DNA from 4 places in the Shewanella sp. JNE2 genome. Region 2 is predicted to be linked to each of the others. Evidence: predicted binding sites of a transcription regulator. Region 2 holds the regulator's gene; each other region holds the start of a gene.
The links. The regulator ArgR, encoded in region 2, controls arginine synthesis, uptake and breakdown. The targets are predictions, from matches to a motif close to ANTGAATANNTATTCANT.

Region 1: a site for ArgR is predicted at 5,240-5,257, ahead of MZ182_RS14740 (YjiH family protein). Genes of this name have one in related genera too.
Region 3: a site for ArgR is predicted at 3,016-3,033, ahead of argA (amino-acid N-acetyltransferase). Genes of this name have one in related genera too.
Region 4: a site for ArgR is predicted at 2,792-2,809, ahead of argC (N-acetyl-gamma-glutamyl-phosphate reductase). Genes of this name have one in related genera too.

What each region holds. Positions count from the first base shown of each region.
Region 1 covers NZ_CP096169.1:3,288,057-3,296,149, reverse strand. Annotated here, with positions in the region: gene MZ182_RS14755 (GNAT family N-acyltransferase) at 96-1,988, opposite strand; gene MZ182_RS14750 (UDP-2,3-diacylglucosamine diphosphatase) at 1,978-3,045, opposite strand; gene MZ182_RS14745 (hypothetical protein) at 3,216-3,380, opposite strand; gene MZ182_RS14740 (YjiH family protein) at 3,802-5,160, opposite strand; gene MZ182_RS14735 (hypothetical protein) at 5,877-6,557, shown strand; gene MZ182_RS14730 (U32 family peptidase) at 6,582-7,457, opposite strand; gene ubiU (ubiquinone anaerobic biosynthesis protein UbiU) at 7,499-8,093, opposite strand, start outside.
Region 2 covers NZ_CP096169.1:3,839,876-3,847,968, reverse strand. Annotated here, with positions in the region: gene MZ182_RS17160 (Dyp-type peroxidase) at 1-503, shown strand, start outside; gene MZ182_RS17155 (LysR family transcriptional regulator) at 576-1,484, opposite strand; gene MZ182_RS17150 (NAD(P)-dependent oxidoreductase) at 1,591-2,223, shown strand; gene argR (transcriptional regulator ArgR) at 2,355-2,825, opposite strand; gene mdh (malate dehydrogenase) at 3,109-4,044, shown strand; gene MZ182_RS17135 (thiol-disulfide oxidoreductase DCC family protein) at 4,136-4,534, opposite strand; gene folM (dihydromonapterin reductase) at 4,802-5,521, shown strand; gene MZ182_RS17125 (5-formyltetrahydrofolate cyclo-ligase) at 5,672-6,331, opposite strand; RNA gene ssrS (6S RNA) at 6,341-6,521, opposite strand; gene MZ182_RS17115 (cell division protein ZapA) at 6,637-6,939, opposite strand; gene MZ182_RS17110 (UPF0149 family protein) at 7,167-7,742, shown strand; gene ubiH (2-octaprenyl-6-methoxyphenyl hydroxylase) at 7,866-8,093, shown strand, end outside.
Region 3 covers NZ_CP096169.1:344,978-353,070, forward strand. Annotated here, with positions in the region: gene dut (dUTP diphosphatase) at 1-235, opposite strand, end outside; gene coaBC (bifunctional phosphopantothenoylcysteine decarboxylase/phosphopantothenate--cysteine ligase CoaBC) at 232-1,452, opposite strand; gene radC (RadC family protein) at 1,575-2,252, shown strand; gene rpmB (50S ribosomal protein L28) at 2,374-2,610, shown strand; gene rpmG (50S ribosomal protein L33) at 2,617-2,790, shown strand; gene argA (amino-acid N-acetyltransferase) at 3,112-4,431, shown strand; gene MZ182_RS01690 (PH domain-containing protein) at 4,547-5,065, shown strand; gene rarD (EamA family transporter RarD) at 5,112-5,996, opposite strand; gene MZ182_RS01700 (thioesterase family protein) at 6,189-6,653, opposite strand; gene recQ (DNA helicase RecQ) at 6,921-8,093, shown strand, end outside.
Region 4 covers NZ_CP096169.1:4,342,927-4,351,019, reverse strand. Annotated here, with positions in the region: gene ppc (phosphoenolpyruvate carboxylase) at 1-2,420, opposite strand, end outside; gene argC (N-acetyl-gamma-glutamyl-phosphate reductase) at 3,043-4,023, shown strand; gene argB (acetylglutamate kinase) at 4,055-4,837, shown strand; gene MZ182_RS19280 (ornithine carbamoyltransferase) at 4,850-5,755, shown strand; gene MZ182_RS19275 (argininosuccinate synthase) at 5,815-7,038, shown strand; gene argH (argininosuccinate lyase) at 7,131-8,093, shown strand, end outside.

The DNA of each region.
Region 1 (8,093 bases), 550 kb from region 2:
CAGATACTTATAACAGAGTGATGTTTAATTATCCAACTCATTATTACAAAGTCTTAACCTTTAGCAGCATTAAGATTAAGTTGTACTTTGCTAAGCTAGTCCTGATCATCGTGGTCATCTTCCGGTGCGATAAACATGCGCTCAGCTTCAGGTAAATGCACGCCAATGTAGCGTTGGTATTTTTTACCTTTTAGCTTATGGGTATCGACCAGTACTAGGCCATCAATACAATCTCCAAAATCGGCATCAATACCAAAAGCGAGGAATTTAACCCCGTCAGCCCGACAGAGTTCGCCATATTGTTTGTAAAGCGTTGGAACTGCGGCGCCCATGCTCGCCAGCATTTGTTTAAGCTGTTTGAAATTATTTTGGTAATCATCATGATGATATAAGTTATCTAATTGTGCTTTTTGCTGTTGTGATAGCCCAAAGGGTGACATAGAAACAGCCATCGCTTGTGTTGGAGCAAATTCTCTCGAGTAAAAGTGCACAAGCATTTCCCGTGCACTGCCGGGAAGCTGATTACTGATGGATACAGGGCCAAATAAATAACGATATTCAGGATGTTTAGCCAGAAACGCCCCAATGCCAAACCACAGGTAGTCTAAGCTACGTTTTCCCCAATATTTTGGCTGCACAAAACTGCGACCGAGTTCTAAGCCTTGTTTGACATAGGGCATAAAACAGTCCGCATATTGAAATAGGGATTGGCTATAAAGCGCGTTATCGCCGTATTGAGCTAACACCTTATCACCACTAGCAAAACGATAGGCACCAACAATTTCGAATAGTTCTTTATCCCACAGGACAAGATGCTGATAGTAAGAGTCGTATTTATCGATATCACGGCGTTTACCTGTTCCTTCTCCCACAGCACGAAAGGCGATTTCTCGTAAGCGACCAATTTCCCTCATGATGGGATTGCTATCGTGATGCTGGTAGAGGTAGATCTGTTTCTTATCTTGAGTTTCACCCAAAAGCTCACAGTGTTGTAATGCGCTTTGTAACTCTCTTCTGGATTCAGGATGAGCGATAGCACTCTGGGTAATAAACAGCGGTTCTTTATCTTTACCTATTCGATATAAATGATTCTTCAACAGTTTTATTTTGGTTTTAAGCGGAAAATCCATCGAACGCACGGCTTCGTTGGGAATAAGCTCACCAATGCGGATAGGCATATTGCGTTTGGCTTGTTTGAACATCTCTTTGACTAATAGTAGTGTCGCCAGCGGTTTATAAATCATGGATGCGCCGTAGAAGGTGGCTGAATTTTTGGCATCAAGATAGATAGGCAATAAAGGCGCATTGCAGGAAATGGCCATTTTTAAAAAACCCGAATGCCATTGGGTATCTCTTACCCCGTTGGGTCGCAGGCGCGAGACTTCGCCCGAGGGGAAAATCAGCACAGCACCTTCATTACGCAGATGCTGGTGGATATTCTCTAAATGCTGTTTTGGTGTGCCACCTGTCATATTGCGTACGGGGAGCAAAATGGAATGTAAAGGCTCCAGTGCCATCAGGAGTTCGTTGGCAACGACTTTAATATCGGGACGAATTTCGCTGATTAACTTAATCAGTGCGAGTGCATCGAGTGAACCTATCGGATGGTTTGCGAAGATAATGACTCGTCCTTCGCAGGGGATGTTTTCAATCTCATTGGCTGGGACAGTAAAGCTAAAATCGAAACTTGCTAATACTTGCTCAACAAAGTCGATACCTTGTAAGTAGGCAAATTGATTAGCGATATCATTGCATTCTTTCTCATTAAGAAGATAACGCAGCATGGCTTTGGCGGGTTTAGCGAGCCAAGGCTTGCCATTGATCGTGGGAAGATTATGTTCAACCACGTTATCGACGGTAAAAATCATGGTATTTGCCTTAAACGCAGTCAGCGGCACCGTTTGGTTGTTATCGCTAAGGCTGCTGTTTAGCACTGGTTTATTGTGTTTTATAGCGTTATGTAATTGATTCATAATGTTAGGCAACATCCCTTGGGCGAATTTCACCAGTATTTGTGTTTGGCACCTGTTGCAGAGCCGTTTTTTGTTGTTTGCTTTTGGGCGTTTCAGGCGGCTGTTGAACTAATGCGATACTGTTGAGAATATCGAGATTGAGCGTTTGTTCATTCCAGCGGCAAAGCTGTAATTCACCTGTGAGGGTTTCAGTCATTAAGCTGCAGTTTTCGACCCAATCCCCGTCGTTAGCGTAAATAATCTGACGCTTACCTGGCGTACTGTTATTAACCGATCTTGGGTGAGTTGATAGCTCGGGTTGATGTATATGGCCGCAGATAACACCATCAACATCAAAGTGTTGGGCATAGTTGATCACGGCTTGGCGATAGCGGCTAATGGCAACCTGAGCTTTACCCACTCTGGATTTGATGTAACTTGCCAGTGACCAATAGGGGTAACCAAAGCGTTCACGTAGACGGTGAAGATGACGATTTAGAAATAACAATAAATCGTATAAGTTATCACCCAACATGGCATAAAAACGACCGACACAGACATCGGAATCAAATTGATCACCGTGGAGCATCAATAGTTTATGACCACCAATCCCTTGGTGAATATGTTGGTGGGCAATTTTGATATTCCAAAGGCTAAGCTCGGCATAGGGTTTTATCAGTTCGTCATGGTTGCCTGGTAGATAAATCACTTGGGTACCGTTTTGCGCCAACTCGATGATTTTTTGCAGCACTTTGTTGTGGCTATCTGGCCAATGTAATTTACGTTTAAGCGCCCATAAATCGACTATATCTCCCACTAAATACAAGTGCTGGCAGCGCACAGTTGTGAGCAAGCTAAGTAGATAATCAGCCTTACAATCTTTACAGCCTAAATGGATATCCGAGAGCCAAAGGGCGTTAACTGTTGTAGTGTGGCTGTTAGCTGCATTGATTAAGCTGGAAATGGTTGGCGTTGAGAAGGAGACGGTATTAATAGTGGATGGGTTGTTGGAATAGTTACTGGGACGGTTGCGGGGATGGTTGAGTGTGTGGCTAAGAGTGCGCTCAAGCCCTCTGTAGTTGGCTCCAGTCATCTGATATTCACCCTATGCGGCTGTTGACTGCCTTAGAGAGTAGTCACGTGCTTTGACTGAATGATGAAGCTTAAGTGACATGCAGATGACAAAAAGGTGGATTAGCTTGGACTTAACTTGTCAAGATTCACATCAGGATGCCAGGATGCAATGAGAGCCGATAGGTTGAGTTAACTCACTTTTGCCCCAAAGCAAGATAACTTTATCGTCAGTTGTGCTACATAAATTGTCACTGTTTCCCCAGTGACTCGCCGTAAATATATCCCTATAGGCTCGACGGCGGCATCCATGCCGCCAACGGTCACTGGTACAACAATGCCAATCTTAACTAACACTTCTGCTGTTCGTTTAGCTAAAAAGCTATTGTCCCAAAACAAGTCGCATATCTACTTTAAAACAAACAGGCTACACCGATGTTAAACAGGTGAGCCATGGTGATTGGCGAGACGACCGTCCGCCCCATGGACGGGGCGGTCGAGCATCCACGGATGGACTCGCTGCGTGTCGGTGAGCGAATGCCATGGCTCATCATAAGCCAGCACTTAAAGAATTAAATGACCAAGTTTGATCCTCAGCAGTGCTATCCAGAAATTCTTAAAGTACTTCTGTCCAAAACTGAGTTGTGTGGTTACGAGTGGCGTTTGTACGCTTTAGTCACACTATATAATCAAAACTGTCAGTTCGTGTATGAGTGAGTACAAAAAAGGGGAGTCAGTTAACCTGACTCCCCTTGATATTTCAAAGGTGATGTTGCGCTTAGAACAGCAAGTGAGCAACACCCGCAATCACTGGCAGCGTCACTAAGGTACGCAGGATAAACACTACGAATAGCTCAATAAAGTTTACCGGAATTTTACTGCCGATCAGCAGTGCGCCCACTTCACTCATATAAATCAACTGAGTCACAGATAACGCCGCAATCACAAAGCGAGTCATATCCGACTCAATTGAGCTTGCGAGGATAGAAGGAATAAACATATCGGCAAAGCCAACAACGATAGTTTTAGAGGCTTCAGTCGCTTCAGGAATATGCAGTAATTCAAGTAATGGAATAAATGGCATACCTAAATAGTTAAAGATGGGCGTATGTTCGGCGATAATCAGTGCCAGAGTACCGATTGCCATTACCACGGGGATAATGCCAAACACCATATCAACAACGTTTTTAATACCCTCATGTAAGACGGTTTTAATTCCTCCTGTACTGGCGGCTTTTTCTAAAGCTTTATCAAAGCCCCAAGAAAAAGCACTGTGCCCCGTTGGAATAATTTCATCATCGGGTTTACGGGGGGTATCGTCGATGTAATGATCTTTTTTCCACGAAAGAGGCGGTAACTTTGGCACAATCACTGCGGCGGCAAAACCCGCTAAGCACACGGTTAAGTAAAAGGGCACAAACATATGCTCTAACTTCACTTGTGAGATCACCACTAAGCTGAAGGTGATTGATACTGCGGAGAAAGTGGTTCCAATAACCGCGGCTTCTCTCTGGGTATAAAAGCGTGCTTCGTATTGCTTGCTGGTGAGTAGAATCCCCACGCTACCATCACCTAACCACGAAGCCATACAGTCGATAGCACTGCGACCCGGTAGATTGAATACGGGGCGCATAATCTTAGTTAATAGCGTGCCAAAAAGTTCGAGCAGACCAAAGTTGAGTAGTAGCGGTAACAACATTCCTGCAAATATAAATACGCAAAATAACACTGGCAGCAGGTCATTTAAAACCAGCGCACCAGTGCTTGATGAGTTAATTACTTCAGGGCCAATAACACCGTAAGTGAGTACGATAAACACGGCACCCACAATACGAGTGGTTAGCCATAAAGGGCTAATATTGAGTAGCCCATTGAGAAAATGGTTATTAAAGACAAACTTAGGTTGAACTATTTTTGTGAGCAATGAGGCCAAAGCCATTGCCACGACAATAATAGTCACTATTAAAGTGAGTACTTCACTCAATGCACTTTGTAATGCTTTAGATATAATAGCGATAGGGATAGTGATCGCATCGTTGTAGCTGAGTGGGGTCATAAACAGCAGCAGACCTATCAGCGAAGGGACGATAAAGGTGAGTATCGTCTTCATATTGCGGTTTTTATGTTCAGTAGCCAATGGTGTACACCTTAAAGTACGAGTCGCACAAAATAAATTTGAATAAGCCGCAGTCCAAACTGTTTTTAATGCCAGTTAAGGTGCATTTTCATTCAACTCAAAAACGAGAAGGGGGAAGATTACTCGCTTCGCCTTCCTATGTAAAACGATTCGCTGGTTAGTTTGATATAAGCAGCAAAACAGCATAGTTATTTTTTACGTACTCCACTTTAGTCTATAGTCATTTTTATCAAGCTATCACTATGCTATATTAAATTAATCAATTGGTTAGCTCGTTATTGTTCATGCACTTTTTATAAGCGTATTATCGTGTCGCCGATTATGTGATCTGTTCAGGATCGAGTAAAAAATATCATGTTCAGGACATGAAATGCAGCCCCTGGCGATTTTTTAGTCGTTATTGTCAGCTGGCTGGAGGGGAATAGAAAAATAGCATGACCAGCCGCAGGCGTGGCCCGTTTTAACCTTGATATGACGTTACTGTTGAGCGAGATTACATTTTTATGCGCAGTGTAGTGGCATGCTCAATCGTTTTATTGGTTTTTCTGGGAAGCTATTGTTCTGCTTAAGGATGACTAAAAAATCAAAAATTATGGAGAAAGTAAAAAATTATCATAAAGCGGATGTGTGCCGCTTTAAATCTTTCTATTTCCATGTAAGTTAATGTTATTCCTATTCGCTAATTTACTTATGACTGTTACGATAAGAAGCGTCAAATGAAAAAGAGTGCTGCACTTGCCACTAAATTTGGTTTTCTTGGTATCTTTGTGTTATTGCTCGGGATTATTGTGTCGGTACTGGGTTTTCATTCTTCAAATGAGCAGTATTTCAACTTTCTCAATCATACTTTAAGTGAATTAGGGACATATGGACATTCTCCCTTCGCAGTTATCCTAAATGGTGGATTATTCTTCGGCAGTTTAAGTATCGTTTTTTATTGTTTGTCTTCATTACAGAATGTCACTTCATGTTGGGGATATCCTTTTTTTATCTGTTTAGCCCTAACCTTCTTTGCGTTAGCTTGGGTCGGTTTATTCCCCGTTAATGTATACCATTTACATATTTTAGGGCTGAAATGGTTTTTTTATTTTGGCAGCCTAAGTGCAATATTCTATTTAATCTTGGCCAGTGTTGGCCGTTCTGCATTCGGACGTTGGACTTGGTTATTAGCCTTGATAGTGCTCTGTAGCATGATGATGTTTTTGTACGCGCCGCAATTGGAATTGGGCTTAACAGAAGGCGATAGGCCTTTCTATCAAGAAATGGTGCAACAACTTCCAAGACCCACACCATGGTGGCCAGCGCTACTAGAATGGATAGGGCTTGGTAGTTTATTGTGTTGGATGACGGTACTGCTTTTAAGTCAACTAACCTATAACCCAAAGGTTGATTATTGAGGCTGACTTAGTTGGCGTCAGTTACTAGGTTGCGTGATGAATAGTCAGGCCAGCTTCACCAAACCAATAACCATCACATTGCTCACCCTTTATAGGAGCATTGAGTACCATTTCAGGCATGTTAAGGGCTTCGATTAAACTTTCGGCTCGCACGATCGATTCTGTACCGCTAGGTGAGACTCTAAATACATCCACTCCCATTGTATTCATTGCTGCGATTTCACTGCTTAAATCTAAACAAGCTGCAGATTGGGTTTGAATACCATTAAGCCTTAATAGCGGCTGCATCTCTTGGGTTTGAGCGAGCAGCCCCTTGCTATATTGGCGGCAAATTGTTTCACAACTGTCTTTAGTGAGTTGTTTGTGTCTTGCAGTAAAACAGCGCGCTGAATGAGCCAGAGGTAAATAGCCATGGCCAAAAACTTCTACCTCAAAAGTGGGTTTATTCTGTATGACTTGTTGTAGCCAAGCTTTAGATAATTCCACAGGCATCACAAATCGTTGCATACCAAAGCCATGTAAAATATCTAGGCTAGCTCGGTTATAGTTGTTGATACTCGCACCGCAGACAAAGGGTAATTTGTGTTCTTTGGCGAGGTAGACTGCAGCCATGTCATTAGCTTCTATCATAAATTCGCCATTATCGACTTGACGCTTAAGCTCGGTATATTCCGATGACGCTTCAATTAATGCCAGTGTTGAAATCACCACTTCTTTACCAGCCTGCTTGAGCATTTGCGCAAGCTCAAAATAATCCCCCCATTTGAGTTCGCGTCTGCGGCTACAGACAGCTTCTCCTAAATAGACTAGCGGAATTTGGCTGGCTGCAACTTGTTGGTAAAAGGCCATGACCTGTTGTTTTTGCCAGCAATACAGTAATGGTCCTAGGGAAATACGCATAACTCTTCCTTACTTTCAGTCTGTTGGTTGAGCATTTCTGCTTATTGCCAGTTGCGCTCGTAGGCACCAAGCGTTGTGATCTGCCCTTCAGAAACCTTCGCTAAGGCCTGTTCCCAATGGGGTTGACTGTGAAATTTATCGGGATTTTCCAGATAGGTATCGATGGCTTGACGCCAGACTTTAGTCACTTGCTCAACATAAGCAGGGCTACGCTGACGGCCTTCAATTTTTAAGGACACTATGCCAGCCTTAGCCAGTTCAGGCAGAAGGCTTAAGGTGTTTAAACTGGTCGGAGACTCAAGTAAATACTGGGGCGAGTCCTGATCTTCGGTGAGATAACGGCCTTTACAGACCACGGGGTAACCCATTTGCTCATCTAAGGCTGATTTATCAATAAGCACATCATTGAGTCGAGTTAATCTATCTTGTCCTTCTTCTTGCCAGCGTACGTGTTTGGCTGGCGAACAAGAACCGCCCGTGTTGGGCGATTGCCCAGTAACATAGGAGGACAGATGACACCGCCCTTCAGCCATAATGCACAGACTGCCAAAGGCGAACACTTCTAAATCTACGGGGCTGACTTTAGCAAGATCGCGCACTTGTTTCATCGAGAGCACCCGAGGTAAAACCACGCGG
Region 2 (8,093 bases):
ATTTGACAGGGTTTGTTGACGGTACTGAAAATCCCAAAGGTCGTCACCGTCAGGAAGTGGCACTTGTAGGAGATGAAGATCTTGAGTTTAAGGGCGGCAGCTATATTCATGTGCAAAAATATGCCCATAATCTGAGTAAATGGAATCGATTACCGGTTAAAAAACAAGAAGATATTATCGGGCGTACTAAGCAAGATAATATTGAATATGAATCGGAAGACAAGCCGCTAACGAGTCATATCAAACGTGTGAATCTTAAATATAACGATGGTCAGTCCATGGAAATTCTGCGTCAAAGCATGCCCTATGGCTCGCTCAAGCAGCAAGGTTTAATGTTTATTTCTAACTGTCGTACACCGAATCATTTTGAACAAATGCTGCATAGCATGATGTTTGGTGATGGTGAGGGAAACCACGATCACTTAATGCACTTTACTAAGGCGATGACAGGCTCGTCTTTCTTCGCGCCCGCATTAGACTTTATGCTGCAGTTTGACGAATAAGCCTTCTCACGCGATTTAAGCAAATACGAATAAAACGCACTGATGCTCAAGCATTAAGTGCGTTTTTTATGTTTAAATCAGATTGGCGGGTGTCCATTTCTTGATATCGAGTTGCCATTGCTGAGCGGTGAAATCGATAAACGCTCTGACTAACATCTGCTGATAACTTCGGGATAAATAGACGGCCCATAGAGTTTGGCCTGGAGCCGTAAAGTCGGGTAAAACTTCCTGAAGTTGGCCACTGGCAAGGTACTGATTGGCCAAGTCACAGGGGAGACGTACAATGCCGTGCCCCCTCAGTGCTGCGCTAACCAATACCCCCATATCGTTGGCTTTGAGGTTACCAGTGACTTTGATGACTTCACTTTGTTTTTCTTTTAGAAAATGCCAACTGTGCTGCGCCGTGTGGACAAGGCAATTATGTGTTAGTAAATCAATCGGTTCGTTTAAGGGGCTTGTATTAGCAAGATAAGTTGGTGCAGCGCAAACCACTGCATCTATCATCATTAAACGCCGCGCAATCAAATTCTCATCGGGCTGTTCGGTGTATCGCAGTGCCACATCAACCCGTTCATCGACCAATTGGGCAAAACTGTCCGACATCGCCAGTTGGATATTGACCTTAGGATGAAGTTTAATAAAGCGATCGACCACGTCGAATAAGCTGTGCTGCCCCAGCCCTATGGGGGTTGCGATTCTGATGCTTCCAACAAGTTCAGTATTATGACTATGTGCACGGCTCTCCATTGCGGCAACTTCACTGAGCAAGCGCTGGCAATACTGCAAGGTCTCTTCCCCCTGTAGCGTTAGGCTTACGCTACGGGTCGTTCGGTGTAATAAGCGTAAATTGAGCCATTGCTCAATTTCTTGAATATGACGCGAAACCTGTAGTCGACTTAGGTCGAGGTGTTGGGCGGCCTTAGTAAAGCTTCCACAGTTTGCCACCTCGACAAAACTGCGTATTGCGGCAATCTTATCCATATTAGTATCCCAATCTGAAACAATCTTGCTCATTTATCGATATTTATCACGTGAAATATCCCAAGTAAACTGAATCCAATGTAAACCATCTGAATAAGGTAACAAAATGAAAATCGCAATTTTAGGTGCAACAGGTTGGATTGGTGGTGCAATTTTAAAAGAAGCACTAAGCCGAGGGCATGAAGTCACCGCACTGGTTCGTGATCCAAGCAAATTACCAACAACGAATGCGGCAGTGCGTACCGTGGATTTAAATCAGCCACTTGTTACTGATAGCTTTACCAATCAGGATGTCGTGATCGCCGCGATCGGTGGCCGTGCCGCACAAAACCACGAAATAGTGGCGGGAACAGCCACTCATTTATTAGCAATATTGCCTAAGGCCAAAGTGCCGCGTTTATTATGGGTGGGTGGTGCAGGGAGTTTAGAAGTCGCACCGGGTGTAACTTTAGTATCAACCCCTGATTTTCCCGAAGCTTACAAGAGCGAAGCATTAGCGGCGGTTGAAGCATTAAAGGTGTTTAGAGAAGCCAATACAACGGTCAATTGGACATTTGTTAGCCCTGCCGCTGAGATTTACCCAGGAGAGAGTGAGGGCCCCTATCGTGTTGGTGGCGACAGTTTTTTTACCGATGCCAATGGTCAAAGCCGTATTTCGGTCACTGATTACGCCAAAGCCATGCTAGATGAGGCTGAAAAGGGCACTCACCCAAACCAACGCATCAGTGTGGCTTATTGATATGACGATGGTGAGTTAGATACTGTGCTGGAATGTGTAACGTAATAGGGACAGTAGACATATAACTGCACCGTTATGTACTTAAAAATGCACAGGTAAAATAAAACAGGTCAGCGAACTGACCTGTTTTTTTATTCTGCATAATTGAATAAAGATTTGATCGTTTCTAAGGTATCGGCGATATCTTGGATACTCGATGGACAAATAAAGATAGTGTCATCACCAGCAATCGTCCCCAAAATCCCTTCAGGTTTACCGATTGAATCCAATAAACGAGCAATTAACTGTGCAGCACCCGGACTGGTACGTACAACTATCATAGCTTGGTTGTGGTCAACATCGAGTACCAAATTCTTTAAGGGGCTTCCCGCAGTGGGGACACCTAACTCGGCTGGTAAGCAATACACCATTTCTTGCTTAGCGTTACGAGTCCGCACAGCACCGAACTTGCTGAGCATCCGCGATACTTTTGATTGGTTGATGTTGCCAAAGCCTTCTGCTTGCAAGGCGGCGACGATTTCACTTTGAGAGCCAAAGCGCTCTTCTTTTAAAATCGACTTAAAAATTCTAACAAGGTCATCCTGATTCTTGGTCGTTTGCATAATGTTATTATTCGTTATTCAAAAAAACAGGCCCATTTTGAATATTTTTAGAAAAATTGTCAACAAATAACCAGATTGGTTGAATAAAAATTCACTTGTTAAGTGGGGTTATGCTTATGTTTCGCACTTTAATGCATAGAATAGAGTGATTGTTCTACTTTATTCCGTAATTCTTTTCTCCCACGACTAAGGGATAATTGAAATTGTTGTGACATTCCAGTAATGTGACGCCAACGGAAACTAGATCCATGTCACACATATCCGAGAAATAACGGAGATAACTATGAAAGTTGCTGTACTTGGTGCTGCTGGTGGTATCGGCCAGGCTCTTGCCCTACTGTTAAAAACTCAATTGCCTGCGGGTTCTAAACTGTCTCTATACGATATCGCACCGGTGACTCCGGGTGTTGCGGTTGACTTGAGCCATATTCCAACTGCGGTTGAGATCAAAGGTTTTGCTGGTGAAGATCCAACGCCTGCCCTCGTGGGCGCTGACGTTGTACTCATTTCTGCAGGTGTTGCACGTAAGCCTGGTATGGATCGTTCAGATCTGTTCAATATCAACGCGGGCATTGTTCGCAATCTGATTGAAAAAGTGGCTGCGACTTGTCCAAAAGCACTTGTTGGTATCATTACTAACCCAGTGAATACGACAGTTGCTATCGCTGCTGAAGTGATGAAAAAAGCAGGTGTTTACGATAAGAACCGTCTATTCGGTGTGACCACTCTGGACGTTATCCGTTCTGAAACTTTCATCGCTGAATTAAAAGGCTTAAACGTTGCTGACGTTAAAATCAACGTGATCGGCGGCCACAGCGGTGTGACCATTCTGCCATTACTGTCTCAAGTTGAAGGCGTGACTTTCTCCGATGAAGAAATCGCTTCTTTAACTAAACGCATTCAAAACGCGGGTACTGAAGTGGTTGAAGCTAAAGCCGGTGGCGGAAGCGCGACTCTGTCTATGGGCCAAGCGGCTTGCCGTTTCGGTATGTCTCTGGTTCGTGGTCTGCAAGGCGAAGCGAATGTCGTTGAATGTGCCTACGTTGATGGTGGCAGCGAACACGCTGAATTCTTCGCACAACCTGTGCTATTAGGCAAAAACGGTATCGAAAAAGTACTGCCTTACGGTGAAGTGAGTGCATTTGAAGCTAACGCCCGTGATTCTATGTTAGATACGCTGAAAGGCGATATCAAACTAGGCGTTGATTTCGTTAAATAATCTTTTTAGATTGTGACGAATGAATAACGGAGCCATTGCGCTCCGTTTTTTTATGCCTACATTTTACACTTTCTCAAGCTAATTCAGTCGATCAGCGGCGCTTAGTGGGAATTTGGCAGTTATCATCGCAGCGGGCTTTGCCCGTCAGTAAATAGGAGATGCGGTATCTGTGCTTTGCGAATCTGAGGTAGCACCAATCAGCAATGGGTTTGATCACAGGCAAACGTAATAGCTGGATCCAAGCGCGTGTGCATGTGAGCGCCCACGCTTTACAAGTGACATCTAACCCGAGTAACACTTCGCCCGTTGCGGTTTCGCCATGGAGAATGGTATTAGCAAGGTCCTTATCGATATGGCTGAAACGCTCGCTAAAGTCGGGTGCATTTAAATCCTCTAGCGCAATTAAGTTCTTGGGATCGCGTGCTTTCAGTTGACGCATTTCGGCGCTACATAATGGACAATTACCATCGTAAAAAATCCGCAGTTCCATTGGGTTTACCTCTGATGACGTGATCACAATACTTGGTCTAAGTTCTCGGCTCGAGAACTTAAGGCTCAGTTTTCTTCTACCCTATACGCAGCATAAAGGGTTTTAGATCGAAGCGATTGTAGAACAGATCAGCATCTCATTTGGCTTTTTGTTAGGTTAAATTCAAATGATTGCAGTAACATCTTGGTTATTCATCAGTTTAACTTGATTGCTGATTTTTAAGTGAACAAGGTAAAGCATGACAAATAACGACTCAAAAGGATAAGTATGACATCTCCCATCATCATCACAGGCGTGGGTAAGCGTATCGGATACGCCTTAGCCAAACATCTTCTTGCCCAAGGTCATAGTGTGATTGGCACCTATCGTAGCCATTATCCGAGTATTGATAAGCTGCGGGTTTTGGGCGCGACTTTAATTCAATGTGACTTTTACGACAATGTTCAGGTACAAGGCTTAATTGATCAATTGGGCCAGTATCCAAAGATCCGCGCCATTATCCATAACGCCTCGGATTGGTTGGCGGATAGCAGTCAAACCTTTACTGCCAGTGAAGTGATACAGCGGATGATGCAGGTGCACGTAAGCGTACCTTATCAATTGAATTTGGCGTTAGCATCGCAGTTGCAAGCGGGAGCAGAAGAGGAGATTGGTGCCAGCGATATCATCCATATCACCGACTATGTGGCCGAAAAGGGCAGTGCTAAACATATCGCTTATGCCGCCAGTAAAGCGGCGCTACATAATTTAACTTTGTCCTTTGCGGCTAAATTCGCCCCCGAAGTGAAAGTCAATTCGATTGCACCAGCGATGATCCTATTTAATCAAGGCGATGATGAAGCCTATCAGCAAAAAACCTTAGCTAAAGCACTACTGCCAAAAGAGGCGGGGAATGAAGAGATTATCGACTTAGTGGAATATCTGCTAAATAGCCGCTATGTCACGGGGCGCAGCCATCATGTCGATGGTGGTCGGCATTTAAGGTAAAGAAAAATCTAGATTTTAGGCCCTAGGCCCTAGGCCCTAGAATCTAATTACCTAGCACCTAGCACCTAGCACCTAGCACCTAGCACCTAGCACCTAGCACCTAGCACCTAGCACCTAGTACCTAGCACCTAGCACCTAGCACCTTCCTTTTTAAAACGTCAGCACGCGACTTGGGGTGATGATAATAGGTAAAGGTACATCCCAATGCTCGCAGGGCAAACTCGCAACTTGCTGACAATCATGGGCGTAACCCATAGGCAAAGGTTTACCTTTAAGCTGCCAGTTTGCCAGCGTCCTATCGTAATAGCCGCCGCCCATGCCCATACGATTTCCCATTAAATCAAAAGCCACTAAGGGCGTGATAACCACATCTAGCGCTGTCACGGGGATAATGGCGCGCACATCTAACTTAGGTTCTAAGATGCCGAATTGATTGGGTTGCATCAGGGTATCTGCGGTGTAATGCAAGAATAACAATTGTCCGGCATTAAAGGGATGCAGCCTTGGGAGATAGGTGTTTATGCCCAATTGCCATAGTGCATGGATCAACGGTGGTGTAGCAAGTTCGCCATCGTGAGTTAAATACAAGGCCACATGCTGTGCTTTTTTAGCCTGCAATTCATTGAGCATTTTCTGGCTGGCACAGAGACTTGCTTGGTTTTGCTCTGTTGCGGACAGGGCATTACGGGCTGCTCGGATAGTTTTGCGTAACTGATTGCGGCTTGCTTTTAAATGGATTGCAGCATCATCGGCAAGGTGTGCCGTTTTGTTTTGGACGCTGAAATAAGAAAGTTTGGCTGATGTGGACATAGAATTAAGATGCTCCCCAGAATGCCGCTACCGGTGTAGCCCTTGAACCGTAGGTTCAAGGCGGGTAAATGATTACTTCCTAAGGCTTCTCGGTACGAGCCGAGCATGCTCAATGTCAGTAAAGCATTCACCCTGAGATCAAAATTATCGGCACAGGGACATTACCAGTTGGCCTGCACCCCAGGGAGCAAAAACGGTATCGAATCGTTAAACATTGCCCTAAGAGTATAGGTCAGTTTAACTATTCACTGTACAACTCTTGTCTGAAATTGAGTGGCTAAATAACCAAGTTGCACAGTTTAAATCTATTTAGTTGAACGCTCAACTAAGGCATTCTCGAGGGTTGACTGCAACAGACTAATGCGGTCATCCATTTGTTTCATATAATCTTTATTTTTTTGCTTTTCTTGGAACAACTCGTGTCCAATATTCAGCGCCGCCATAATAGCAATTTCTTCACGGCTTAAACTATTAGTGCGATTTTTCAGAGAGGTAAGCTGTTGCTCAACCCCAGTTGCCACTATACGCAAGGCATCCTCTTGCCCTTTAGGACAAGCGATAGAGTAGGTGCGCCCAAGCAGGGTGATTTCAACTGCACTATTACTCATGTTGCGGATGATCCTTTTATTGGCATCGATAGGCCGGACTATATAGGGCTGATCTTAAAAGTGCAAGGTAAGCTGCAAATGGATTGTGTATTCACCGTTGTGTTTGCTGCTTGTGTGAGCAGTTGCCAAAAATCTACTGGTGATTTTGGCATAAACAGGATTCAGTATTGGTTCAAGTCTTTATCTCTGCTAGCATTGCTGCTGGAAAATTCTTATTGGAATCTGATATGGCTACCCCTCCTTCGTTACGCATTGAGAGCTTAAAAATAGCCTTAGATGCGGCTGAAATTGGTCAGCATCCCGTGGAAGTTCACGGTGCCCTCGTGGGTTTAATCTGCGGTGGCGTAGAGCAAACCGGCGATATGTGGATTAAGCCCTTATTCGACTTGATGAACGATGGTCAACCACTGCCTGCGCAGTTACATCAATTAGTGTGTGAGTTATTCCAAGATTCGGTTGCGCGTTTAGTGGACTTTGAATTTGGTTTTACTCCTTTGCTACCCGAAGAGGAAGAACCGCTCAGTAAACGTGTAGAGGCGCTATCCCTTTGGGCACAAAGTTTCTTAACGGGTATTGCTATTATTCAGCCAAAACTCAATCAAGCCTCAGTTGAAGTGCGTGAAGTGATTAAGGATTTAGCCGAAATAGCCCAAGTAGAATTTGATGTCGTTGATGATGAAGAGTCTGAAACTGCCTATATCGAGTTGCTGGAGTTTGTGCGAATCGCCGCCATTATGTGTTATTCGGAATTCGGCCCAGAGATCCCGCACGGTGAGGATGACGACACCGCTGTTGTTCACTAATGCCTGACGAGTGAACTAATTTGATGTAAAAAGGTTGATACGCTTCCTCAACATTTGCAGATTCAGCCTTTTAGTACATGGTTCTACTTTTTAGGATCATGCCATAGCTTGAATGAGATCCCCATGACGGTAACGAATCACATGGATACTTCAGTTCAAAACGTCGACATCGCGATTGTAGGCGGTGCCATGGCGGGGGCAATCTTGGCGTTGGCACTTGCGCGCCTTTCCCACACAACAGCCCCACTTTCTGTTGCCTTAGTTGAGGCACACCTTCCCGATAAGCAACACCCCGGATTCGATGCCCGCTCTATTGCCATTGCCCATGGTTCTGTCTTTGAATTATCCCGC
Region 3 (8,093 bases), 1.1 Mb from region 2:
CGTGCTTATGACCTAGACCTGAGCGCGGTAAAATCACAGCGGCTAATCCTGGGTCGGCCACATGGATGGCAATGCCAGTGGGGATAAGCTGGGTTTCACCGGGGGCTATCGTCATTGTGGTATCTATCATGGCACGAAGATCCATACCTGCACTACCTAGTGTGGCGTAAGCAGGTAAAGGAAATTCTGAGCCGATTCGAGAGTCGAGAATTTTTAATTCAATCGGTGTTTTCATGTATTTGTTTTTTCTTTCACTATCAACGAAAGTAATTGCCGTGCTAGCGTGAGTTTGTCGGTCGCAGGCAAATCTTGACTGCCGAGCGGCCAGAATACACGCAGGGCATTGGTATCGGCATTGAAGCCTTGGCCAGTAACTGAAACGTCATTAGCGGCGATCATATCCAAGTTTTTACGTTTGAGTTTATCGCGGGCGTAGGTTTCAACATCATGGGTTTCGGCGGCAAATCCCACCACAAAAGGACGGTTTGGCAAGCTCGCAACCGTGGCTAAGATATCAGGATTCCTCTCTAGTGCAAGTTGCATTTTTTCTGCCGATTTTTTGATCTTACAAGTAGCAATATCGCTAATGCGGTAGTCTGCAACGGCGGCGCAGCCAATAAAAATATCTTTTTTATCAACATTATCCATAACAGCATCGAGCATATTTTGCGCAGATCCAACATCGATGCGTGCTACGCCTTCAGGGGTACTTAGGTTCACTGGACCTGAGACTAAGGTGACGGCTGCGCCCATATCCGCTGCGGCTTTGGCGAGCGCAAAGCCCATTTTCCCAGAACTGTGATTGGAAATATATCTGACGGGATCTATCGCTTCACGGGTTGGCCCGGCGGTGATCAGCACCGACTGGCCTGCAAGAGGCTGCGCAGAGACTTCTTTTGTTGCAAAAAAATCACTGGCTAGCTCGGCAATTTCTAGCGGTTCGAGCATACGTCCAGGGCCGACTTCGCCGCATGCTTGGCTGCCGCTGGCTGGACCCCAAAGGGTATAACCACGGCTTTGCAGGCTTGTTAAATTCGCTTGAGTGGCGAGATTACGATACATCTGTTGATTCATCGCTGGACACAGAGCGATGGGGGCTTCGGTAGCTAGGCAGGTTGTGGTAATTAACTCATCTGCCATGCCTGCATTGATACGGGCGAGTAAGTTGGCCGTAGCGGGGGCGATAATCACTAAATCGGCCCAACGAGCAAGCTCTATATGGCCCATAGCAGCTTCTGCCGCAGGATCCAGTAGGCTAGATGCCACAGGATGTCCAGATAACGCTTGCAGCGTGAGAGGCGTGATAAATTCCATCGCACTTTGGCTCATCACGACGCGCACATCAAAACCACGCTCTTTTAAGCGTCGCACTAAATCGGCACTTTTATAGGCGGCAATGCCGCCGCCAATGCCCAGCAGGACGTTTTTATTTGTGAGACTCACAGACATCATCCGAGATTGAAATAATGCCACCAACGATACCACAACGCGGTGAATTTTAGTGACTATCCCAGTTCAAAAAATCTCGTCCATACTCAGTAAAGTGAAAATATGTGAGGTAACAAGGAGGTCACATGGGCATCAAAGATTGGCCAGAGGGAGAGGGGCCTAGAGATAAACTACTACAAAAAGGAGCTGCCTATTTATCGGATGCAGAGTTACTGGCCGTATTGCTGCGTAATGGTTTAGCGGGTCTTAACGCTGTCGATCTAGCTAGATCGTTGATCAGTGAGTTTGGAGGATTAAGAAATCTACTTTGCGCCCCTAAAAATCAGGTGTGTCGACTTCCTGGCGTAGGGCCTGTAAAATATGCTCAGCTTCAAGCTGCAGCTGAATTAGCGCGGCGTGTCGCACAAGAAAATCTACAAAGAGGTCAGGTTTTGACAAATCCCGATTTAACTCGGGACTATTTAATGAGACAATTAACTGACCGCTCCTATGAAGTGTTCGCAATTTTGCTGCTAGATAGCCAGCATAGAGTGATTCAGTTTGTCGAATTATTCCGCGGCACAATAGACTCAGCCTCAGTGTATCCACGTGAAGTGGTGAGCTTAGTGCTTGAAAAAAAGGCAGCTGCCGTTATAGTGTGTCACAATCATCCGTCTGGTATTGCCGAGCCCAGTCAGGCTGACAGACGAATAACTGAGCGATTAAAAAATGCGTTAGCAACCATAGATGTATCCTTATTGGATCATATGGTTGTAGGTGATCGAGAGATAGTTTCTTTTGCGGAACGAGGCTGGATTAATTAATCTAACACTTGATCTTCACTCTGTGATCGTGTATAAAATGCGCCCTCTTTGTGCCTCGGGCGACGGCCATACGAGGCACATTAATGCTCGAGCGTTAAAATTGTTTTTGGAGAAGATTGACATGTCAAGAGTATGCCAAGTTACTGGCAAGAAGCCGATGGTTGGTAACAACCGTTCGCACGCAAAAAACGCGACCCGTCGTCGTTTTTTACCTAACCTACAAAACCACCGTTTTTGGTTAGAAGAAGAAAAGCGTTTCGTACAGTTACGTGTATCTACTAAAGGTATCCGTCTGATCGATAAGAAAGGTATTGAAGTTGTTGTTGCTGAACTTCGTGCCCGTGGCGAGAAGGTATAATAGATCATGGCTAAAGCTAAAGGTAATCGTGAGAAGATCAAATTAGTTTCAAGCGCTAAGACTGGTCACTTCTACACAACTGAAAAAAACAAGCGTAACATGCCTGAAAAAATGGAAATCAAAAAATTTGATCCAGTTATTCGTCAGCACGTTATCTACAAAGAAGCCAAAATCAAGTAATCCTTGGTTAGTGTTTCGAGAAAAGCCCCTTATTTAAGGGGCTTTTTTTTGCGTTTTTTTAGTGGTTCGTCATCAAGTTGAGATTATTTCCTCGCAAACTTAAGCTGCTGAATCATCTCCTGTGAAGTTAAAAAATTGTGAATACTCGCGGAAAATATAAAATAGTGCGGTTATAAGCACTTTAATTCATTAAAACTGTATTTTAGTGAGAATAAATTCTTTATATGTGAATTAAAATGCAATACCATACGCGAAAATTAGCGATTCACTCTTGGCGCGTCATCGTGATGCTGCCAGCACAAAATGAGGTGTAAATAACGCGTGCGTACCACTGAACTGGTTGATGGATTTCGTCATTCTGCCCCCTATGTTAATGCTCACAGAGGTAAAACTTTTGTGGTCATGCTGGGTGGTGAAGCTTTGGCTCAAAATCAATTCCGCGCCATCTTAAATGATGTCGCCCTGCTGCACAGTTTAGGGATTAAAGTGGTGTTGGTATATGGCGCTCGGCCGCAGATTGATGCTGCATTGGCCGCTAACGGTATTGCGCCTGCCTACCACGAAGGTGTGCGTATCACGGATGAAGATTCGCTCAAAGTGATTAAGCAAGTTGCGGGTGCACTGCAATTCGATATCACCGCGCGTTTATCCATGAGTTTAAGTAATACGCCGATGCAAGGTGCGCAAATTAACTTAGTGAGTGGCAACTTTGTGATTGCTCAACCACTGGGTGTGGATAATGGTGTGGATTTTTGCTTGAGTGGCAAAGTGCGTCGTATCGATGTGCAAGGCTTAAAACGTCAGTTAGATAATCACTGCATCGTATTGATGGGGCCGATTGCGGCTTCGGTTACTGGTGAAAGTTTTAATCTCACCGCTGAGGAAATCGCGACTCAAGTGGCGATTAAGCTTAAAGCCGACAAGATGATAGGTTTTAGCTCTCAGAACGGTATTCTCGATCGTAACGGCGATGTGATTGCCGAGCTGATGCCAAATGATGCGCAAAACATTATGAACAAGCTGGCCGAACAAGGTTCTGCCTGTGTGGGCACTATGGCCTTCTTGAAGGCGAGTATTGATGCCTGTCGTAATGGCGTGCCGCGTTGTCATTTAGTGAGTTATCTTGAAGATGGCGCCTTACTGCAAGAATTGTTTTCCCGTGAAGGCATAGGCACGCAAATAGTGACCGAGAGTGCCGAGCGTTTACGCCGTGCTTCTATCGCCGATATTGGTGGCGTATTGAACCTTATTCGCCCATTGGAAGAGCAAGGTATTCTGGTGCGTCGCAGCCGTGAGCAGCTCGAGATTGAAATCGAACAGTTTATGCTGATTGAACGTGATGGCTTAGTGATTGGCTGTGCCGCGCTTTACCCTTTTGAAGAGGATAATGCCGGGGAGTTTGCTTGTCTTGTGGTACATCCTGATTATCGTGATGCCGACAGAGGTAGCCTACTGCTGAAGAATATTATTGGCCAGGCTCGTAGCCGTGGTTATTCCCGTTTGTTTGCATTGACGACTCGCAGCATTCACTGGTTTTTAGAACATGGCTTTGTGATTGAAGATGTTGATGCATTGCCGCAGAAGAAAAAGCAGTTGTATAACTATCAACGCCGCTCAAAAATTCTCGCACTCGATCTCTAAGTTATTCAACATTCAATCAATGCCAGCCTAGTACTCATATTAGCGCTGGCATTTTTATTGACATAATATGTCTTTGTTGGCAGATTAAGGCTTCACTGTACGGGAGATGCTGCCAATGAGCCCTCAATTTTTTGAACTCGCCCCTTTAACCCAGACTTCTATCTTCAGCTTTATCATCTTATTGCTCGGGATCGCAGGTATCTTGCTGATGTTGTGGCTAAAAAACATGCCTAAAATAGCAAAATCAGCGAGTTTAGGCATATTGCTGGTGATGATGGGCGGATTTTCTTGGGTCTTTTATCAATCCAATAGCGCCGAATTAGTGTTAACCGATACAGAGCTCACATTGGATGTTCCTTTCTATAAAGTGCAGTTATCCCGCGCGGATTTATTACCTGCCGAGGCGCGCATAGTCGATTTGCAGCAAGAGGCAGATTTAACACCGAGCTTTAAAACGAATGGTATAGGTATGCCTGGATTTCAATTAGGTTGGTTTAACTTACAGGGGAAGACTAAAGCATTTTTGGCGATAACAGATAAATCGCAGTTAGTGTTAGTGCCAACGACTAAAGGCTGCAGTTTATTACTGACAGTACCACAAGGGAGTGAGTTTTTAGCACAGTTACAGAAGTAATCATCAGTCATCACTTCTGCCACTGTGTTTATTGGCGTGATAATGTTTACGCTGGTTTGCGTTTATAGGCCATATCTAAGGTGAAGACTAACAGCGCGCTCCAGATAAAACCGAAGGTCACGCCTTTTTCGGCATCGAAGGGCTCATTGAACAGACTCACCGCGAGGATAAACATAATACTCGGGCCTATATATTGGAAAAAGCCGAGCATAGACAATGGAATACGTACCGCTGCCCCTGCAAAACACAGCAAAGGAATCGTGGTAACTATCCCCGCAGCCATTAACATCAGATTCAATTGCCAATCGTTAGTCAGCATGCTCGCCGTGGCCGTGTCTAAGGTTGCGACGAGATAAACCAGTGCAACCGGTAATAGCACTGCGGTTTCGACTAATAAGCCTGCTTTGGCATCTACATTGACCTTTTTTCGCAGCAGTGCATAAAAGCCAAAAGTGCCAGCGAGTGCCAGTGAGACGATGGGAATTGAGCCAAAAGAGATTAACTGGATCAATACGCCAGCACTGGCGAGTGCGACCGCGAACCATTGTAATTTACGCAGCCTCTCACCTAGAAATAGCATACCGAGCAAGACGTTAAGTAGAGGGTTGATGAAGTAGCCTAGGCTGGCATCGAGCATGTGGTCGTTATTTACCGCCCAGATAAATAGTAGCCAGTTTCCCGCAATCAGGATGGAGGTAATGACGAGGACGATAAGCTGCTTAGGCTGTTTAAACAGTAAGCGTAAACGAGAAAAACCGCCGATAAATTGCATAATGATCAGCATAAATACGAATGACCAAATCACCCGATGAAGCAAAATTTCGGTGGCGGAAACATGGTTGAGTAATTTGAAATATAAAGGCGCAAAACCCCACATACAGTAAGCACTGACGGCAAGTAGGATCCCTTTGCGGTATTCACGATCTGGCATGAGACATCTTCGAAGAACAACAAGGTGGCGATTGTAGGTGTGTCTGACCGCTGACTCAAGGGCATCGCCGCGTTCTTTTCGTTACAGAATATCTCTGCCAGAGATTGAATGGACGATTAAAGTCATCATCAAGATGTTTACCTTAGTCCGTTTTGAACCATAAGACAGCAATAAACATCTAGAGTTAATCTCCTAACCAACCATATAAGTCCCTGTTCCAAAAGCGATATGCGTACCTTGCTCATTATGCAGTTCCATGCGGCATACTGAAACTCGATTACCCGCACGAATGACGCTGCCCGTACCCGTGAAGGTGAGACCGCGTCCCGGCCGCAGATAATCGACGCGCATATCAATCGTTCCTAAAGTTTGGAGGCGTTGTTGTAATTCTTCAATCGTCCAATCTTCACGGCTGGCGACCAGTCCTGCAAATGCGGTGAGTCCGCCGACCACATCCAGTACTGTAGCTGTGACACCGCCGTGGAGGATCTGTTGATGGATATTGCCAATAAGTTCTGGTTTCATATTGATGACCACTTCGACACCGTCGACATCGTAGCGTTTAATATCGAGCCCGAGCAGATTATGAAAAGGGACATGTTGATCAAAGACTTCTGCCACTCGGCTTAATATTTCGGCTTGGATTGGGCTTGTCATGGTTTCTGGTCCTTGTCACTGAGTGACGGTATTAGGCGTAATTGGATTTGTTATCAACACTTAGATTAGGAAAGTGCGGCTTAGAGCAATTAATCTACAGTGAACCTCACTACGAATGCAACTGTGCCACTAATGCTAAGTGCTCAGGCTAAGTGACTCTGATGAGGCCATGGCGGATTTTAAGGTACTTTAAATTCCCGCTGAATCCTGCATTTTGAGGTCGTTTGGGTATAGAATAGGCCCCCTCACTTTTGACATAGAAGATCCATGGAAAAGCTCGTACTCGACACGCATGATGATCCGCTCTCGCAACGCTTAGCACAGGTGTTTGGTTACCGTGACTTTAGGGACGGTCAGCGGGAGGTGATAGAACGTGTCTGCGGCGGGCAAGATTGCTTAGTGATCATGCCAACGGGCGGCGGTAAGAGCCTGTGTTATCAGTTACCCGCTTTGATGATGAATGGCATCACTATTGTCGTCTCCCCATTGATTTCTTTGATGAAAGATCAAGTCGATAGCTTATTGCAAACCGGTGTTGCTGCGGCTTATCTGAATTCTTCTTTGCCGCGAGAGCAGAGTGCCGAGGTATTAAGGCAGCTACGCCACGGTGAGTTAAAACTACTTTATGTGTCACCTGAGCGCTTATTAACCGCTGATTTTATTGAGCGTATGCAGTCGCTGCAGCTGGCGATGTTTGCCATCGACGAGGCGCACTGTATTAGTCAGTGGGGCCATGATTTTCGCCCTGAATATGCGGCGCTAGGCCAGTTAAAACAACTCTTCCCCTATGTGCCTATGATGGCGCTGACTGCAACAGCAGATCAGGCAACGCGCCAAAGTATTTGTGAGCGTTTAGGTATTGAGCCTTACCGACTATTATCGAGTTTTGATAGGCCGAATATTCGCTATACAGTTGCCGAAAAACTAAATGCCGCTAACCAGTTACGACATTTTCTACTACAACAAAATGGTAGCAGCGGGATTATTTATTGCAGTAGCCGTCGCCGTGTTGATGAGGTGGCCGATCGTTTATGCCTGCAAGGTTTTAATGCCAAGGCTTACCATGCGGGGATGACGCAGGAAGACCGTGGTGCAGTACAGGACAGTTTCCTTAAAGATCAAATTGATATCGTCGTTGCGACCGTGGCGTTTGGTATGGGGATCAATAAGTCGAACGTGCGCTTTGTGGTGCATTACGATATCCCGAAAAGCATCGAAGCCTATTACCAGGAAACGGGCCGAGCTGGGCGTGATGGGCTCGACGCTGAAGCTTTTATGCTATTTGATCCGGCCGATATTGGCCGAGTGCGACATTTGATTGAACAGTCCGAGCCGGGGCCGCAGCAACAGGTCGAATTCCACAAACTCAATACCATGGCGGCCTTTGCTGAGGCGCAAACCTGTCGCCGCCAAGTGCTGCTGCATTACTTTGATGAAAGT
Region 4 (8,093 bases), 500 kb from region 2:
TGGCGCAAGGTTTCGCCTAAATGATGCAAGTCTTTCGGTACTAAACAGGTTTCATAGTAGCGGGCTAAATTAGGTTCCGCCTTGGCGTAGACCATTTCTAGCATTGAAATGCGAGTGCTGAAGAAGGGCCATTCCCGCTCCATATCTTGCAGTAAACCCATTTCACCGCGTTCACTGGCGGCTTGAAGTGCTTCACCGGCGCCAAGCCATGCAGGTAACATCAAGCGGTTTTGCGACCAAGCAAAAATCCACGGAATGGCCCGTAGGCTTTCAATCCCACCATCGACACGACGTTTAGCTGGGCGGCTGCCAAGTGGCAGTTTTCCTAATTCCACTTCTGGCGTTGCGGCGCGGAAATAAGCCACGAAATCCGGTTCATCTCGCACTATACCACGGTATGCACCCACGGATTCTTCAGCGATGCGTTGCATGCAATTGCGCCATTCTTGTTTAGGCTCTGGCGGTGGTAGCAGGGTTGCTTCCAATACGGCAGAGGTATACAAGGCTAAGCTTTGAACCGCGAGTTTTGGCAAGCCAAACTTGAAGCGGATCATTTCGCCCTGCTCAGTGACACGAATACGGCCATCTACCGACCCCGGAGGTTGGGATAGAATCGCTTTGTGTGCTGGACCACCCCCGCGACCAATGCTGCCGCCACGGCCATGGAATAGTGTGAGCTTGACGCCCGCTTGTTTACAAACCGCGACCAATTGTTCTTGGGCACGATACTGAGCCCAAGCTGCCGCCATGACGCCAGCATCTTTGGCTGAGTCAGAGTAACCAATCATGACCTCTTGCATGCCTTTTGTGTAACCACGATACCAGTCGATATCGAGCAAATCAGTAATACATGCCGCAGCATTGTTTAAGTCGCTTAAGGTTTCAAATAGCGGTACCACGCGCATTGGGTGCGAACAGCCCGTTTCTTTGAGTAACAGTAAAACCGTTAAGACATCTGATGGTTTACCCGCCATCGAAATCACATAGGATCCGAGTGCTTTGGCCGGATGTTTAGCAATCAAACGACAGGTATTAAGCACTTCGGCCACATCGGCTGACGGCTGCCAGTTACTTGGGATCAGTGGACGACGGTTGCTGAGTTCGCGTAATAAGAAGGCTTGCTTCTCGGTTTCATCCCAATGATTGAAATCACCCATGCCGAGGTAACGAGTTAACTCGGCGAGCACATCGCTATGACGGCTAGCGTCTTGGCGAATGTCGAGTCTGAGCATGTGAATGCCAAAGCAAGCGAGGCGACGGAGAATATCGAGCAATAAACCGTTGGCGATTAAGCGCATGCCACAGTCGGTTAAACTCTTATAAAGCATTTCTAACGGTACTTTGAGATCGCTTTCTTGCCAGATCAGGCTCGACTTATCGACTTCAGGATTGTGGCCTTCGATGCGTGCATTTAAATAATCTATGGTATCGCGCAGCCTTTGACGAAGTGAGCGTAATACATGGCGATAGGGCTCGCAGTTATTGTTGGTATAAGCCTTTAACTCATCATTGGCTTCTTCCATCGACAGTTCACCGACCAGCAGCACGATATCTTTTAAGAATAGTCTGGCGGCGGCATGGCGGTTACGATCGAGCACCTCTTGGGTGACTTTTGCGGTAACAAAGGGGTTGCCGTCGCGATCGCCGCCCATCCAGCTTGAAAAGCGCACTGGTGCGATATCAATCGGTAATTGCTGCCCTGTACGTTGCTGCACTTGGTCGTTAAGTTGTCTTAAGAAGTCAGGCACCGCATGCCAGAGTGACTCTTCAATGGTGGATAATCCCCAGCGGGCTTCATCCACAGGTGTTGGGCGCTCACGGCGGATCTCATTGGTGTGCCATATTTGCGCGATTAATTGGCGCAGGCGCAGATTGATCTGTTGACGTTCCCTATCCGACAGTTGGTCGTTTTCTTGCTCTGTTAGGCAGTCGACGATGGCTGCATACTTTTGGATCAGGGTGCGACGGGATATTTCAGTGGGGTGCGCTGTTAGTACTAGATCAATATCCAGTGTTTTTAGACAGTCGAGCATCTTTGTTTGATCAATCCGACCATTGAGCATACGACCTAGGAGTTGTTCTACTGGATCAGGTACGCAGACAAGCTCGTCACAATTGCGACTAATAGTATGAAATTGTTCAGATAAATTGGCTAAGTTAAGGAACTGATTGAATGCCTTTGCAAAAGGGACTAATTCTTCGTCTGGCAGTGCCGTGAGTAACTCGAGCATTTGCTCTCTGGCGGCTTGATCGCCTCTGCGTGAGTCTTTGGCAAGCTTACGGATCTGTTCAACTTTCTCAAGAAAAGAGTCCCCAAGATGGGTTCGCATAGTATCGCCAAGGATTTGGCCTAACATACTCACGTTCGATCTTAATGACGCATACATATCTGTCATATTGTCTGCCGCGTTTACTGACATAGTTACTCCGAATAGAAAAACATAAAAATCCGCTGTGCATTTAGCCCGTTAGCACAATACCTATCACTTGGGGCTATGGTCAACAGCAGAACTTATAACTTATACGACTGGCTTATCTGATATACAACCGATCACGATATTCGATGAAGAATATTCAATAGAAATGCGAAGTCACGCAATATTTTGTGATGATTAGCGTAAGTGAATATGAAGTGCATCATTTTGTGCTTTGCAAGCATGTATCTTAGCTGTTAATAAAAAGGACTGGTTTCGGTGCAAATTAGACCTAGATAACTGAGTTATTAACGAGTTAGCTGAATGAGGAACTTACCGATGAAATCCACTGCAGAGTAAGGAATATGAAAATAAATTAAAAATATATATTCACATATATTGCATAAGTAGATCTTTGTGGTAGTCTAGCCATCAGTTGAGATGAGTCACCCCCTGTGACCTGTAGAGTGAATATCATGATGCACAGTATTAGCCTGACAGTGAATAAAATAACAACCTATTACGATTTCCTGCGACGATAGTCTTGTCATCATAGATGTACGCGGTTGCGTGTACGCTATTCATCTATTCTTTAAGTTTCTTTGATTCGGTTAATAAGACAAAACACATGAAAAATATTGCCATTATTGGTGCCAGTGGTTACACAGGCGCGCAACTGACCGCTTTAATCCATGCAGAAGCAGAGCTGACGATTCAGGGGTTGTATGTTTCTGAAAACAGTTTAGATAAAGGTAAACCTTTAGCGGATTTGTATCCTATTTATAGCCATATCGCATTAACGCTGTCGCCATTTTCCGATGAAGCTAAGGCAAAAATCGTTGCTGAAGCAGATGCCGTGGTCTTAGCGACTGAGCATTCAGTAAGCTTGCATTTAGCGGCTTGGTTTTATGCACAAGGTTTGGCGGTATTCGATTTAAGCGGTGCTTATCGTTTCAGCGATGTGGCGCAATACCCTAAGTGGTATGGCTTTGAGCATGAATATCCTGAAGTTTTAGCCAAAGCCGTATACGGCCTTGCCGAATGGAATGCCAAAGAAATCGCTGCGACTAAGATGATTGCCGTACCAGGTTGTTACCCGACTGCATCGTTGACAGCGTTAAAACCATTGGCGAGTTTACTGACATCGGCTTATCCGGTGATCAATGCGGTGAGTGGCGTAACAGGTGCGGGCCGTAAAGCGCAGTTACACACCAGTTTTTGTGAAGTGAGCCTGACACCTTACGGCGTATTAGGCCACAGACATCAACCCGAGATCGCCACTCAGCTTGGCCAAGAAGTGATATTTACACCGCACCTTGGTAACTTTAAGCGTGGCATTTTAGCGACCATTACCGTACAGCTAAAACCGGGCACAACGACTGCCGATGTGGCAGCGGCCTATAGCGTGTATGACAAGGCGCCATTGGTCACCGTGAAGCACAATCAGTTCCCGAAAGTGGATGACGTGGTGCTGACACCTAACTGCCACTTAGGTTGGAAGTTTGATGAGAATAGCGGTTACTTAGTAGTGGCCAGTGCCATCGATAACTTGATGAAAGGTGCTGCCAGCCAAGCGCTGCAATGCATAAAGATTCATTTTAACCTTTAATTGTTCATCCTTATTTAAGAGAGTCGTCAAGATGTCTACAAACAACTCAGTATTAGTGCTTAAAGTGGGCGGCGCGCTGCTGCAATGTGAAATGGGGATGGCGCGATTGATGGATACGGCTGCGGCTATGTTAGCCAATGGTCAGCAAGTGTTGATGGTACATGGCGGCGGCTGTCTGGTGGATGAGCAGTTAGCAGCAAACGGTATGGAGACCGTCAAGTTAGAAGGTTTACGGGTGACTCCGCCCGAGCAAATGCCGATTATTGCCGGCGCACTTGCGGGCACTTCGAACAAAATCCTTCAAGGCGCAGCGACTAAGGCTGGCATTGTGAGTGTGGGCATGAGCCTTGCCGATGGCAATACTGTTTCGGCTAAGATTAAAGATGAGCGTTTAGGCCTTGTTGGCGAAGTCACGCCAAAGGATGGCACTTATCTTAAGTTTATCCTTGAGCAAGGTTGGATGCCGATTTGTAGCTCTATCGCCATGATGGACGATGGTCAAATGCTTAACGTCAATGCTGACCAAGCGGCGATGGCATTAGCCAAGTTAGTCGGCGGCAAGTTAGTGCTACTGTCGGATGTTTCTGGGGTGCTCGATGGTAAAGGCCAGCTCATCCACAGTTTAAATGGCAAGCAGATAGCAGACCTTGTTAAGCAAGGTGTGATCGAAAAAGGAATGAAGGTCAAAGTTGAAGCTGCGCTCGAAGTCGCGCAGTGGATGGGGCAGGCGGTACAAGTTGCCTCGTGGCGTGATGCAAGCCAATTAATCGCATTAGCAAAAGGTGAAGCCGTAGGAACACAAATCCAACCATAAGTGGAGTAGGTTATGAAGCATTTACTATCGATAAAAGACTTAACCCAGCAGCAGTTACAGGATCTCATTGCCTTGGCAAAAACGATCAAAGCCAATCCGGCAGAGTATCGTCATGCGCTGGATGGCAAGAGTGTGGTGATGTTATTTGAAAAGCCCTCGCTCAGAACCCGCGTTAGCTTTGATATCGGTATTAATAAGCTCGGTGGCCACTGTTTATACCTAGACCAGCAAAATGGTGAGCTGGGGAAACGGGAATCGGTTGCTGACTTTGCTGCTAACCTGTCCTGCTGGGCCGACGCAATTGTGGTGAGAACCTATTCACACACCACTATCGAACAATTAGCCGAGTTCGGCTCAGTGCCTGTGATCAATGCGCTGTCAGATCTTTATCATCCTTGCCAAGCCTTAGCTGACTTTTTAACTCTGGCAGAGCAGTTTGAGGATGTCAGCAAAGCTAAATTAGCTTATGTTGGTGATGGTAATAATGTCACTCACTCGCTGATGTATTGTGCGGCTATTCTCGGTGCCACCATGACAGTGATCTGCCCTGCGGGTCACTTTCCTGATGGCTACGTAGTGGCAGAAGTGCAAGAGCTCGCCAAACGATATGGCGGCAAGATAGTGCTGACCTCAGATATCGATGCGATTGAAGGCCACGATGCTATTTATACTGATACTTGGATTTCAATGGGCGATTCAACTCCATTAGCGGAGATTAAGGATAAGTTTGCACCTTATCAAGTCAACAAAGCCTTGATGGCGAAAGCGGGTGCTAACTTCTTTATGCATTGTTTGCCCGCCCACCGTGGTGTAGAAGTAACAGATGAAGTGATGGACGGTGCAGGATCCTTAATTCTGCAACAAGCCGAAAATCGGATGCATGCCCAAAATGCAGTACTGGTAACCTTATTTAGTTAAATTAACCCTGTTTAGCAGCCTGTTTTCTCCTTGAGAGAAACGAGTCATAGGAATTTAAGATGTCTATCGAGAACAAAAATACTGGCGTGAAAAAAGTGGTTTTAGCCTATTCAGGTGGTCTAGATACCTCGGCCATTATTCCTTGGTTAAAAGAAAACTACGATAACTGCGAAATCATTGCATTTTGCGCCGACGTCGGCCAAGGCGAAGAAGAGCTCGTTGGCTTGACTGAAAAAGCCTTAGCCTCTGGTGCATCAGAATGCCATATCGTCGATCTGAAAGAAGAATTTGTTAAAGACTATATCTACCCAACTATGGCAACGGGTGCGATTTACGAAGGCACTTATTTACTCGGTACGTCAATGGCGCGTCCTATTATTGCTAAAGCGCAGGTTGAAGTGGCCCGTAAAGTGGGCGCCGATGCCCTGTGCCACGGTTGTACTGGTAAGGGTAACGACCAAGTGCGTTTCGAAGGTTGCTTCGCCGCATTAGCACCTGATTTAAAAGTGATTGCCCCATGGCGTGAATGGACTATGCAGAGCCGTGAGGATCTGTTGGACTATTTAGCCGAGCGCAATATCAAGACGTCAGCATCAGCGACTAAAATCTATAGCCGTGATGCTAACGCCTTCCATATTTCCCATGAAGGCGGTGAGTTAGAAGATCCATGGAACGAGCCAAGTAAAGGTGTGTGGACACTGACTGCCGATCCAGAAGATGCGCCGAACCAACCAGAATACGTGTCACTCGAAGTCGAAAATGGTCGTGTGACTAAAGTAAACGGCGAAGCATTAACGCCATACGCTGCGCTGATGAAACTGAATGCCATTGCAGCACCCCACGGTGTGGGTCGTATCGATATTACCGAAAACCGTTTAGTGGGTATGAAGTCTCGTGGTTGTTACGAAACACCAGGCGGCACAGTAATGTTCGCGGCGCTGCGCGCGATTGAAGAGTTAGTACTGGATAAAACCAGCCGTACTTGGCGTGAGCAGGTTGGCGCACAAATGGCGCATCTAGTGTATGACGGACGTTGGTTCACCCCGCTGTGTAAGTCTCTGCTGGCAGCATCTGAGTCATTAGCCGAGTCTGTTAACGGTGAAGTCGTGGTTAAACTCTACAAAGGTCATGCGATTGCCGCTAAGAAGCGCTCGCCAAACAGTCTGTACTCTGAAGCGTTTGCGACCTTCGGTGAAGACCAAGTGTACGATCAAAAACACGCAGAAGGCTTTATCCGCCTGTACTCACTAGCGAGCCGCATCCGCGCGCTCAACGCTAAGTAATAGGCAGACAGAAAGGGCGCCTAGCGCCCTTTTTTATATCTTAAGTTTTAATGGCTTTAACGTATTAAAAGCAGTGACCGAGGGGATTGAGCATGGCTTTATGGGGTGGAAGATTTCAAGGCGAAACTAGCGCGCTATTTAAATTATTCAACGATTCGTTGCCTGTGGATTACCGTTTGTTTGAGCAAGATGTGGTCGGCTCTATTGCTTGGGCGGATGCGATTGCCAGCGTTGGTATTATCACCGCAACTGAATGCAGTGACTTAAAACAAGCGCTTAATGAGCTGCTAGTGGAAGTACAGGGCGATCCAGCGATTATTCTCACCTCGGGCGCCGAAGATATTCACAGCTTCGTCGAGTCAGCTTTGATTGCCAAAGTAGGCGATCTTGGTAAAAAACTGCACACTGGCCGTAGCCGTAACGATCAAGTTGCCACCGATTTAAAGCTTTGGTGTCAATCCGAAGGCAAAGCATTACTCGCACGTCTTCAAGGCTTACATGCTGAATTACTGGCGTTGGCTGAGCGTGAATTTGATGCGGTAATGCCAGGTTACACTCACTTGCAGCGTGCGCAACCTGTGACATTTGGCCACTGGTGTTTGGCCTATGTGGAAATGACTGAGCGGGATATCAGCCGTTTAGCCGATGCGTTAACTCGCGCGAATACTTGCCCATTAGGTTCGGGTGCCCTTGCTGGCACAGCCTACAAAATGGATCGACATGCACTGGCTGCAGCGTTGAATTTTGCCTCGCCAACGCTGAATAGCTTAGATAGCGTATCAGACAGAGATCACGTGGTAGAACTTTGTTCAACCGCCTCAATCAGCATGATGCACTTAAGCCGTATGGCTGAAGATTTGATTTTCTTTAACTCAGGTGAAGCGAACTTTATTTCCTTGAGTGATGAAGTGACCTCAGGTTCATCCCTGATGCCACAGAAGAAAAATCCAGACGCATTAGAGCTTATCCGTGGTAAAACCGGCCGGGTTTATGGCAGCTTAGTGGGCATTCTCACTACGATGAAAGCGCTGCCTTTGGCGTACAATAAAGATATG